2 regions of the Mesorhizobium sp. CAU 1741 genome follow, and region 1 is predicted to be linked to the other one. Evidence: predicted binding sites of a transcription regulator. Region 1 holds the regulator's gene; the other holds the start of a gene.
The links. Region 1 encodes LexA, which represses DNA repair genes until DNA is damaged. Its sites were predicted from a motif close to TGTTCNNNNTGTGTTCNG; they were not measured.
Positions count from the first base shown of each region.

Region 1 (5,896 bases):
CCCATGTCGGCATCGCTCATGCCGTCCTGCGGCTGATAGCCGAAATAGCGCCAGCCATCGATGACCTGTTCAGGCGAGCCACGGCTGATTCCGAGCTGCAGGCGCCCGCCGGCGATCAGGTCGGCAGCACCCGCATCTTCCGCCATGTAGAGCGGGTTCTCGTAGCGCATGTCGATGACGCCGGTGCCGATCTCAATGCGACTGGTCTTGGCGCCGGCTGCCGCCAGCAGCGGGAAGGGCGAGGCGAGCTGCCGGGCGAAATGGTGGATACGGAAATAGGCGCCATCGGCGCCGAGTTCCTCGGCCGCGACCGCAAGGTCGATCGATTGCAGCAGCGCGTCACCGGCCGAGCGCGTGCCCGACTGCGGCGAGGGCGACCAGTGCCCGAAGGAAAGGAAGCCTATCTTCTTCATGTCTCAACAGCCTTTTAACGTGTCGGCCGTATTTAGGCGCCCGGCCGCCGCGCCGCACCCCCAAATCTGGTCGCGTTCCTGAACAGACTGTCTTCGCGCCTAGGCTGAAGCCGGCTCCGCGACGATCGTGTCGCCGATAAGCCGCAGGACCGCGTCGGCATCGATGTCGACACAGGCGAGCTGGCTGGGCTTTCCGTCCCAGGCACCGGGCGGGAAGAAGCGGCCGTCGGGCTTCTGGATCGTCTGTCCGTCGGCGATGCCTTCGCTGACGACGCGCATCGCGCCGCTGCGGGTTTCGAACAGATGCGGCGCGACGAGAAACGCGCAGGCGCAACTGTCATGGATCACCATGCCGTCATCCACGAAGCGGGAGTAGAAGCCGATATAATGCTGCGAGATGTCCGACAGGAGCCTGGCACGCGGCCCGCCTTGCGCGGCCAGACGCTCCAGCGTGCTGGTGGACATGATGGTTTTCATCGTCACGTCGAGCCCGACGACGATGGTCTTCCACGGTGCGGTCACCACCATATCCGCCGCCTCCGGATCGCCCAGAATATTGGCTTCGGCAACCGGGCTGACATTGCCCGGCACGGTGAAGGCGCCGCCCATGATGATGACCTGCTTGACCAGCCCGGCAATGTCCGGCGCCTCGCGCAACGCCAGCGCCAGATTGGTCATGCGCCCCACCGCGATGAGCGTCACTCCGCCGGGATCGGCACGCACGGTCTCGATGATGAAACGGTGTGCCGGGCGCGGGTCGACAGTACCGGGGATCTCGTCCGGCAGCGCGATGTTGCCGAGCGCGTTGTCGCCGTGAACGATCGCCGGCGGCGCGCCATATGTCCGCAGCGGATTGAGCGGTGCGCCGGCTCCCCTGGCGACAGGGGCATCGATGTTCCACACGTCCTTCAGGAAGAGCGCATTGCGCGTCGTCGTGTCGATGGTGCCGTTGCCGAAGACGGTGGTGATGCCGACGAGGTCGATGTCGGGATGCTGGTGCAGGAACAGGAGCGCCATCGCATCGTCGATCCCCGGATCGGTATCGAAAATCACCTTGTGCATGCACCTGCTCCGCTTGGCTGTCTGGACGCGCTCCTATAGGCCGGCAAGATGGATTTGCACAGAGTGCGCCGGATACGCGTGCGCGGGTTCGCCGGCCTTGCAGGTCGCGCCTTTCGGAGTGCATACCCTGTGCTCCGCTACTTGATGGAAGACGCCGACCGATGACGAAGCTGCCAGACGATATTTCCCTCGATGCCGGAAACGAGGTCGCCATCCGGCAGGATTTGACGCTGGTCGCGCTCGGAAAGCGGCCTGCGGACGTGGCCTTGCGTGTCGGGCGCCTTCTCGATGTCGCGACCCGTACATGGCGCGACGATCAGGAGATCGTGATCAAGGGCAGGCGCATCGCGTATGTCGGCGACGCCGGCAGCTATCCGGGCGAGGTCGGCCGGCGCGTGCACGAACCGGACCTCGCGGCGGTGCCCGGTCTCGGCGAGGTGCACAAGCACATCGAGAGCTCGCACCTGACGCCCGAATGGGAGGCCGCCCTGGTCTTGCCGCGCGGCAACACCTGGACCTGCGAGGCGAGCCACGAGTTCTCCAACGTCAATGGCGCCCGGACGCTGGAGTTCTGGCTCAAGGCACGTGCCGCCGGCTCGCCGCTGAAGATCTTCCCGCTGCCTGGTTCGGCCGTGCCGCCAACCGGTTACGAGCACGGTGGCGGCTGGCTCGGCTATGACGAGCAGCGCGATTTTCTCCGCCAGAGCCTGATGACCGCCGGCCTCGACGAGGTGATGGACTGGCCAGCCGTGTGGAATCCGGAGAACCCTTCCCATGAGCGCCTGTGGGGCATGATCCGCGCGACCTTCGAACAACGGGGCGTCGTCGAGGGTCACGCGGCGGGTATCCGCGACATGCCGACCATCAACGCGTTTGCCGCAGCCGGCCTCGCCTCCGATCATGAGGCGTGGACGGTTGAGGAGTTCTGGGACAAGCTTACCCACGGCCTGTTCATGGAACTCCGTCCGCACAGCCTGCCTGAGGTCATCCGGGGGCTCCTCGACAGGGGCCTTGCCGACTGGTCGCAGGTCGCGCTCACCACCGACGACCGCAGCGCCTCCGACACCCTCAAGCTCGGCGCGACCGACCACAATGTGCGTCTCGCGATCGAAGCGGGGCTGGCGCCCGAAATCGCCATCCAGTGCGTGACGATCAACCCGGCGCGCCACATGCGGCTGACGCCGTGGGTCGGATCGATCGCACCGGGCCGCTATGCCGACATCGTGCTTCTTTCGGACGTCGAGCGATTTGAGATCGCCAGGGTCTGGGCAGACGGGCGCCAGGTCTCGCAAGGCAAGGACTACCTGCCCGAGGTCCCGAAGATCGACTGGCCGGAATGGGCGACAAAGACGATCAATATCGGCCGGGCGCTGACGGCTCAAGATTTCCACATTGCAGCCGAACCCGGCCGCGAAACGATGCAGGCGGCCGTATTGCGGCCCTTCCACTGGACCGACGACTTCCTCACGTTTGAACTTCCCGTGGCAGACGGCTTTGTCCAGCGCGACGAGGCCCGCAACATCACCAAGTTTGCGATCGTAGATCGCTTCTCGGGCATGGGGGCCGTGTCGAAGATGTTCTGGCTCGGTTGCGGCCCGCGCACGCCCGAGACCGCGCTCGCCTGTTCGATGGCGCATGACAAGCACAATGTCTGGTGCGTCGGCTCGTCGGACGCGGCGATGGCCATGGCCGTGAACGCGCTCGCCGAAAATGACGGTGGTTGGGCGCTGGTGCGCGAAGGCGAGGTGGTTGCCACCGTTCGCTACGAGGTTGCGGGGCTGATGTCCTGCCGCTCGGCTGAGGAGCTGCACGCCGAGATGCAGGCGCTCTACGCCGAGGGCGAAAAGGTCGACTGGATGTTCGAGCCGTCGTTCCATCCCCGCTGGGGTCCCGGCTTTCCCGAACGTCTGGCTTTCGCCACGCTCACCTGCGCGCCATGGCGCTGGGTGCTCGTCGCGCCGAGCGACCATGCCCCCCAAGGTCTCGTCAACGTGCAGACCGGCGAAACCCATCCGGTGGTGTTCTGACGCCGATGCGGTTCGACGCCAACCCCTGTCACGCTATAAGCCCTCAGTAGCGCCGAATGAGCCCCACCAGCTTGCCCTGCACCTTGACCCGGTCCGGTCCGAAGATGCGCGTCTCGTAGGCCGGGTTGGCCGCTTCGAGGGCGATCGAGTCGCCCTTGCGCCGGAAGCGCTTCAGCGTCGCTTCCTCGTCGTCGACGAGCGCCACGATGATTTCGCCGGGTGTCGCCGTGGACGCATTGCGGATGATGACCGTGTCGCCGTCGAAGATGCCGGCCTCGACCATCGAGTCGCCCTTTACTTCCAGCGCGTAATGCTCGCCGCCGCCAAGCATCTCCGGCGGCACGCTGATCGAATGCGTCTTCTGCTGGATCGCGCTGATCGGCACGCCGGCCGCGATACGGCCCATCACCGGTACGGATACCGATGCCGCGACATCGTCGTCATTGCCGGTCGCCTGCAGGCGCGGCTTCTCCGGCGCACGGCCGAGGCTGCCCTGAATGACGCTCGGCGAGAACTTGCGCGCCTGGTTGAGCCCGGGCGCGATGGAGTCCGGCAGCCGTGTCACTTCGAGTGCACGGGCACGATTCGGCAGGCGGCGGATGAAGCCGCGCTCCTCGAGCGCGGTGATCAATCGGTGGATGCCGGACTTGGAGGCGAGGTCGAGCGCCTCCTTCATTTCGTCGAATGAGGGGGGGATGCCGGTCTCCTTCATCCGTTCGTGGATGAAGAGCAGCAATTCGTGTTGCTTTCGCGTCAGCATGGCAAGCCCCGGAGAATCAGAGTGCAAACAAAACCAGAACATACACTATCTGTTCCAGTTGTGTTCCGCAATAGTTTAAATTTTACTGATTTTCCGATGAATTCCGTAACTATGTTCCACAATGGTTCACCGAGGCCCTCACGGGGCATCGAACGCGCTCTGTTCGAGCGTCAGAAGCCTCCCGCGCAACCGTCCTTGCGTGGGTCGGAGCCCGCGGCATAGCCGCCCTCGACGCGGCGCACGAGCTGCGCACCGCCGAATCCGAAGCTGGAATCCGGGCTTTCGGTGGCGATCACGTGGCCCATCTGCTCCAGGTGGGCGATGGTCCGCGGGCTGACACTATCCTCGATCGCCACGTCGAGGCCGGAGATCACGCGCCAGCGCGGCGCATCTGCCGCCGTCTGCGGATCCTGTCCCCAGACCTGCGTGCGCAGCATCATCTGCAGGTGGCCTTGCGCCTGGATCGGCCCGCCCATCAGCCCGAATGCCATGTCCGGCCCGTCCGCGCCCATGATGAAGCCGGGAATGATTGTGTGGAAGGGGCGCTTGCGTGGACCGACCTGGTTGGGATGGCCGTCCTCCAGGGTGAAGCCGAAGCCGCGATTCTGCAGGCTGATGCCGGTACCCGGCACCACGACGCCCGATCCGAAGCCGGCATAGTTCGACTGGATGTACGACACCATCATGCCGTCCGCGTCGCCGGTTGCCAGGCACACCGTGCCGCCATTCTTCGGCGCGCCCACAGGATGCAGCGATGCCTTGTCACGGTCGATCAGCCGTCCGCGCGAGGCCAGGTAGGCGTCGTCGAGCAAATGCGACGCCTTGACGTCGTCCATGTGCAACTGGTCGGCGACATAGGTGTGGATGTCCATGAAGGCAAGCTTGATCGCCTCGATCTGCAGGTGCAGCGCCTCGGGGCTGTCGGGGTCGAGCGCCTCGATGCCGCTGCCCTTGAGCATGCCGAGCGCCATGAGTGCCGCGATGCCTTGTCCATTCGGCGGGATTTCGTGCAGCGAGGATTTTCCGGAATCCTTGCTGATCGTGCCGCACCAGTCATTCGCATGTGCGGCCATGTCTTCGGCGGTCAGCGCCGCGCCGTGCTCCTGCGCAAAGGCAGCGATCTTCTGCGCCAGCTCGCCGCGATAGAAAGCCTCGCCCTTCGTTTCGGCGATCAGGCGCAGCGTGTTCGCCATCGCCTCGCTGCGGAAGAGTTCGCCGGCGGCCGGCGCGCGCCCGTTGGGCATGAACGCTTCGGCGAAGCCGGGCTGCGCATGTAGCAGCTCCGCACCGCGCCGCCAGAGCTCGGCGATGATCGGCGTGACGTGATAGCCCCTGGACGCGTAGTCGATCGCCGGCTCGAACAGAGCCTCGAACGGAAGCTTGCCGAAACGTTCCGACAGGGTCACCCAGGCCGAAACCGCGCCGGGCACGGTCACGCTCTCCCAGCCGCGCTGCGGCATCGCGGTCTTGCCCGCGAAGCGTTCCGGCGTCCATGCAGCCGGCGAGCGCCCTGAGGCATTGAGGCCGTGCAGTTCGCTGCCATCCCACAGGATGCAGAACGCATCCGATCCGATGCCGTTGCCCGTCGGCTCCACCACCGTCAGCGTGATGGCCGCGGCAAGTGCTGCGTCGAG
Region 1 is NZ_JBDOQP010000002.1:781,594-787,489, reverse strand. It holds gene AAFN84_RS10615 (LLM class flavin-dependent oxidoreductase) at 1-413, opposite strand, end outside; gene AAFN84_RS10610 (nucleoside hydrolase) at 513-1,475, opposite strand; gene AAFN84_RS10605 (adenine deaminase C-terminal domain-containing protein) at 1,637-3,502, shown strand; gene lexA (transcriptional repressor LexA) at 3,546-4,262, opposite strand; gene AAFN84_RS10595 (gamma-glutamyltransferase family protein) at 4,433-5,896, opposite strand, start outside.

Region 2 (5,896 bases), 190 kb from region 1:
GTGGACGATCTTTTCCGCCGAAGCCGGATCGCTCATCAGTCCGGTTTCGGTGATCTCGATTTCAAGGCGACGCGGATCGAAGCCCGTCCGGTCGAGGATATCGAGGATGTCGCGGCCTGTGTTCTGGTCGACGAGCTGGGACGGCGACAGATTGAACGACAGGAAGAGTTCGTCCGGCCAGTTTCGCGCAGTTTCCGTCGCCTTGCGCAGAAGAAGCTGGGAAAGCGGGCCAATGATGCCGCGTTCCTCGGCGATCGGTATGAAGACGTCTGGGCGCACCGCGCCCAGATCGCGGTCGGTCCAGCGTGCCAGTGCCTCGAAGCCGATTACCTGCTTGCGACGCAGGTCGACGATCGGCTGGAAATGCGGCTCCACCTCGCCGGCGGCGACGGCGCGACGCAGCGCCTGTTCGATGCGCGTCATGCGCTTGGCCGCTTCCTCCATCTCGCGCGTGTAGACGACCACCCTGCCACGGCCGGAGCGCTTGGCATGGTAGAGCGCGGTTTCAGCCTTCGACACCAGGGTCTCGGTGTTCTCTTCGCCGGAATAAAACAGCGAGCAGCCGACCGAGGCCGAGAGCCGCGCCGTGCGGTCGCCGACGTCGTAGGGAGCCGACAATATCTCGATCAGCATCAAGGCCTGCTCGCGCGCGACGTCCTCGCTGAACACCATCGGATACAGAAACGCGAATTCGTCGGCGCCGACACGCGCGACGCTCGAATGCTGATCCATCGAAGCAGAAAGCCGCATGGCGACCTGCTGAAGGATGTTGTCGCCTGCCTTGCGCCCGAAAAGGTCGTTGATCGGCTTGAAGCCGTCGAGGTCGATGATGCCGACGGCGAAGGGTGCGGGGTCTTCCGCACGTTCGACGATCAGCCGGTCGACCTTGTCGAAGAATCGACGGAGATTTCCGAGGCCCGTCAGAGGGTCGGTAAATGCAAGGTCATTGGTTCCGCTGACGATTTGGCCGCTGCCGAACGGGCTTTGCATCGGCGCCTCTGGATGCGTGTTCTTATTCTAGGCTCGTTGGTTCGACCCTGTCATGAAACCCTTTAGGAAAGGTATCGAATGAAACAGTTTCGTTTTCGGCGCCGTGATGCCGATTGGCAATCGGCGCGCGAGCCGGTAGAGCTTCGTCACACCAAACCGATAGCCGGAGCCTTCCATGAGCCTCAAGGTCGCCGTCCAGATGGACCATGTCTCGACCGTCTCGATTGCCGGGGACACGTCGTTCGCCCTCTCCCTGGAGGCGCAGCGGCGCGGCCACGAACTCTACCACTATACGCCTGACCGCCTGTCGATGCGCGACGGAAAGATCTACGCACGCGTCGAGACGATGGCGGTTCGCGACGTCAAGGGCGACCACTTCACGCTCGGCGAAGCGGTGCGGACCGACCTGTCGGAGATGGACGTGATCCTGCTGCGGCAGGACCCGCCCTTCGACATGAACTACATCACCACCACGCATCTTCTGGAGCGCATTCATCCGGGAACGCTCGTGGTCAACGACCCGGCATGGGTGCGCAACAGCCCCGAGAAGATCTTCGTCACCGAATTCCCCGACCTGATGCCGGAGACGCTGATCACCAAGGACCCGCGCGAGGTCGACGCATTCCGCAAGGAGCATGGCGACATCATCGTCAAGCCGCTCTACGGCAATGGCGGGGCCGGCATCTTCCACATGCTGGAAGCCGACAGGAACCTCGCCTCGCTGCTCGAAATGTTCGAGCAGATGTTCCGCGAACCCTACATCGTCCAGCGCTACCTCAAGGATGTGCGCAAGGGCGACAAGCGCATCATCCTGATCGACGGCGAACCCGTGGGTGCGATCAATCGCGTGCCGGCAGACCATGACTCGCGTTCCAACATGCATGTAGGCGGGCGTGCGGAGGCGACCGAGCTCACCGAGCGCGAGCGTGAAATCTGCTCCAGGATCGGCCCGTCGCTGAAGGAACGCGGCTTCATCCTCGTCGGCATCGACGTCATCGGCGACTACATGACCGAGATCAATGTCACCTCGCCAACCGGGGTACGCGAGGTGAAAAGGTTCGGCGGCGCCGACATCGCCGCCCTGTTCTGGGATGCCGTCGAAGCCAAACGTGTCTGACCACGTATCGACAATTCGTCATGGCGAGGAACATTTGTTCCAACTTTGCAACCCGCTGCAACTATTCCGGCGTGCTTTGCCGGAATGTTCGCTTAATGTTCTTGCCGCAGCGTCAGTTCCGTGCTTCACTGTTCTACAGGAGTTCTGTTTTGGGACAGGTGTAGGCCCGTAGGGCGTCAGTCTGGAGGCGGGGATGGTATCGCGGGTCACGACGATCGCCTTTGAGGGCGTGGAGGCGGTTCCTGTCGACGTGCAGGTTCTGGTCGGTCCGGGCAAGGTCGGAATGCAGATCGTCGGCCTCGCCGACAAGGCTGTGGCCGAGAGCCGCGAACGGGTACAGGCGGCGCTCCAGGCCTCCGGCCTTTCGATGCCTGCGAAGAAGGTGATCGTCAATCTGGCGCCGGCCGACCTACCCAAGGAGGGCAGCCACTACGATCTGCCGATCGCGCTCGGGCTGATGGCGGCCATCGGCGTCATTCCAACCGACGCGATTGCTTCCTATGTGGTTCTGGGCGAACTCGGTCTCGACGGGGCCATCGCGGCGGTGGCCGGGGCACTGCCGGCTGCGATCGGGGCGAATGCGATGGGCAAGGGGCTCATCTGCCCGCATGACGTAGGCCCCGAGGCCGCATGGGCCGGAGAACAGATCGACATTCTCGCGCCGCGCAGCCTGATCGCCATCGCCAATCATTTTCGCGGAACGCAGGTTCTGTCGCGGCCCGAACCGGCAACGCAGGCCGCACCCAGCAACCTGCCGGACCTCGCGGACATCAAGGGTCAGGAGACGGCGCGGCGCGCGCTGGAGATCGCGGCCGCCGGCGGACACAACCTGCTGATGATCGGGCCGCCCGGATCGGGCAAGTCGATGCTGGCGCAGCGCCTGCCGTCGATCTTGCCGAAACTGCTGCCGCGCGAACTGCTGGAGGTGTCGATGGTCGCCTCCATCGCCGGGGAGATTGCCGAAGGGCGGTTGTCTGACCGGCGGCCGTTTCGCGCGCCGCACCACTCCGCCACAATGGCCGCCCTCATCGGCGGCGGGCTCAAGGTGCGTCCGGGGGAGGCATCATTGGCGCATCATGGCGTGCTCTTTCTCGACGAGTTGCCGGAGTTCTCGCCCCAGACGCTCGATTCGCTGCGCCAGCCGCTGGAAACCGGCGAATGCGTGGTGGCACGAGCCAACGGGCGCGTGGCCTATCCCGCGCGTTTCCAGCTCGTGGCGGCGATGAACCCGTGCCGATGCGGCATGGCGGGCGAACCCGGCCATCGATGCGCGCGCGGCCCGCGTTGCCAGGCGGATTATCAGGCGCGGATTTCAGGCCCACTGCTCGACCGGATCGACCTGCGAGTCGACGTGCCGGCGGTTACCGCTTCCGATCTGATCGGTCCGTCACGGTCGGAACCGAGTGCTGTGGTGGCGGAAAGGGTCGCACGGGCGCGCACCATTCAAGCGGCGCGCTTTTCGGCGCTCGGCATCGACGGAGTGACCACCAATGCCGGCTGCCCGACTGCGCTGGTCGAGGAAGTTGCGGCGCTCGATGCGCCGGGAACCGCGCTCTTGCGCGAAGCAAGCGACAAGTTCGGCTTCTCCGCCCGCGCCTACCACCGCGTCCTCAAGGTGGCGCGCACGCTTGCCGATCTGGACGGCAGGGATTCCGTGGGGCGCATCCACCTTGCAGAGGCGATATCAAGCCGCATGGCTGGCGAGAGGCTGGCTCAGGCCGCATAGACAAGTCGGGCGGAGACAATGTGGGCCCGCTGACAAGCAGCAGGGTCACGCGATGCGATCAGGCGTCCCGAAGGTGCCGTGTCACGATGGTTTCAGTTGACCGCGCCAACGAGCATGTTCTGCTCTTCACGCAGCGACACCCAGCGGCCGGTATGGGTCGACGCCTGGCGCTTGAGGAAGCGATAGCCGGTCTTGTACCACGGCTTCATCTCGTCATTGAGGTTGTCGAGGATGAAGTCGCCGCGGTCGGTCCGCACCGTCAGGACCGCGTGCCCCTCACCGTCCGGCTTGCGCAGCACCGTGATCAGCAGATTGGCAAGCGCGATGCCCTTGTCGGCGAGCATGCGACGCTTTTCCAGAACGTAGTCCTCGCAGTCGCCGACGCCGTGAACCGGGTACTCCCAGAGCTCGGCCTTGCCGTAGATGTCGAAATCGCTCATCGGCTTGACGGCTTGGTTGACTGCCTGATTGACGCGCGCGATGGCCGCCCAGATCTTGTCGCTGACGACCAGCGGGCCCGGATCGCGCGAGCGGATCGCGCATTCCGCCGGATTGGCCTTGCAGAATTCGTAGTGACCGATCGGCTGCGAGGTGATGCCGCCCGTAACCATCGAGGTCACGCCCGATGCCTCCGACGTGCTTCCCGTTGCAGCCGCGAAGAACAATGCGGCGGCAAAAAGCGGCCATAGCCGCCACATGCCAAGCGTGGCTCTCATATCGCCCAAACCCCGAAAGTCACCGAATCTTCTGGTCGTTAAATAAAAGTTAAGTGACGGTTTGAATGCAAGTCAATTGACGGAGCCGTGAGGAATGCCGGCATGGTTACCGTTGGGCGCCCACTGTGGCAAGTTGCACACAGTAGGCGCCACGCGATTCAGCCCTTTGAACTGACGAGGCGCGGCTTTGCCTGCCCGCCCGTGCGCGCCTTGCGCCCGTTGCTCGCCATGAAGTCCACGATGCGCGGCACGATCTCGGCGCGGAAGCGGGAGCCGTTGAAGACGCCGTAATGGCCGACCTTCGGCTGCATGTAGTGAGCGCGCTTCTCTTCAGGGATGTTCACGCACAGATCATGCGCGGCTTGCGTCTGGCCGAGGCCGGAAATGTCGTCGTTCTCGCCTTCGACGGTGAACAGGGCGACGTTCCGCACGGCCGTCAGGTCAACCTTCTCGCTGCGGTGCAGCATCTGTCCTTTCGGCAGATCATGCCGCACGAAGACGGTGTCGACCGTCTGCAGATAGAATTCCGCCGTCAGATCCATCACCGCGAGGTATTCGTCGTAGAAGTCACGATGCTTTTCCGCCGAGTCGCCATCGTTCTTCACCAAATGGACGAAGAAGTCCTTCTGCGCGATGAGGTGGCGGTCGAGATTCATGCTCATGAAGCCCGAGAGCTGCAGAAAACCGGGATAGACGTCACGCATAAAGCCGGGATTGGGAAACGGCACCTGCATGATGACGTTGTCGCGGAACCAGTCGATGCCCTTTTCCTCGGCCAGGTTGTTGACGGCGGTCGGGTTGCGGCGCGTATCGATCGGCCCGCCCATCAGCGTCATCGAGGCCGGTGCGTTGGCGTCGCCGCGCGCTTCCATCACCGCGACTGCGGCCAGCACCGGCACCGAGGGCTGGCACACGGCCATCACATGGGTGTCGGGACCAAGGTGATGCAGCATGTCGATGACGTAGTCGATATAGTCATCGAGGTCGAAGCGGCCATCGGACAGCGGCACCATGCGCGCGTCGGTCCAGTCGGTGATGTAGACTTCAGCATGCTGGGTCATCGACTCGACCGTGCCGCGCAGGAGCGTGGCATAGTGGCCGGACATCGGCGCGACGATCAGCAGCTTCGGGTCAGGACGCCTGCCCTTCGGCAGGGCACGCTCAAAATGGATCAGGTCGCAGAACGGCCGAGACCACACGACCTTTTCCTTCATCTCGACTTCGGTGAAATCCACCTTGGCGGTCGGCAGGTTGAAATCCGGCTTGGCATAGCGCCGTGTCGTGCGCTCGAAAACTTCCGCGGCGGCCGACATCGAGCGCCCGAACGGCGTCGTCGACAACGGGTTC
Region 2 is NZ_JBDOQP010000002.1:971,502-977,397, forward strand. It holds gene AAFN84_RS11490 (EAL domain-containing protein) at 1-990, opposite strand, end outside; gene gshB (glutathione synthase) at 1,166-2,107, shown strand; gene AAFN84_RS11500 (YifB family Mg chelatase-like AAA ATPase) at 2,301-3,833, shown strand; gene AAFN84_RS11505 (transglutaminase-like cysteine peptidase) at 3,926-4,444, opposite strand; gene phaZ (polyhydroxyalkanoate depolymerase) at 4,708-5,896, opposite strand, start outside.
Region 2: the regulator LexA is predicted to act here: its motif matches at 2,193-2,210, upstream of AAFN84_RS11500 (YifB family Mg chelatase-like AAA ATPase).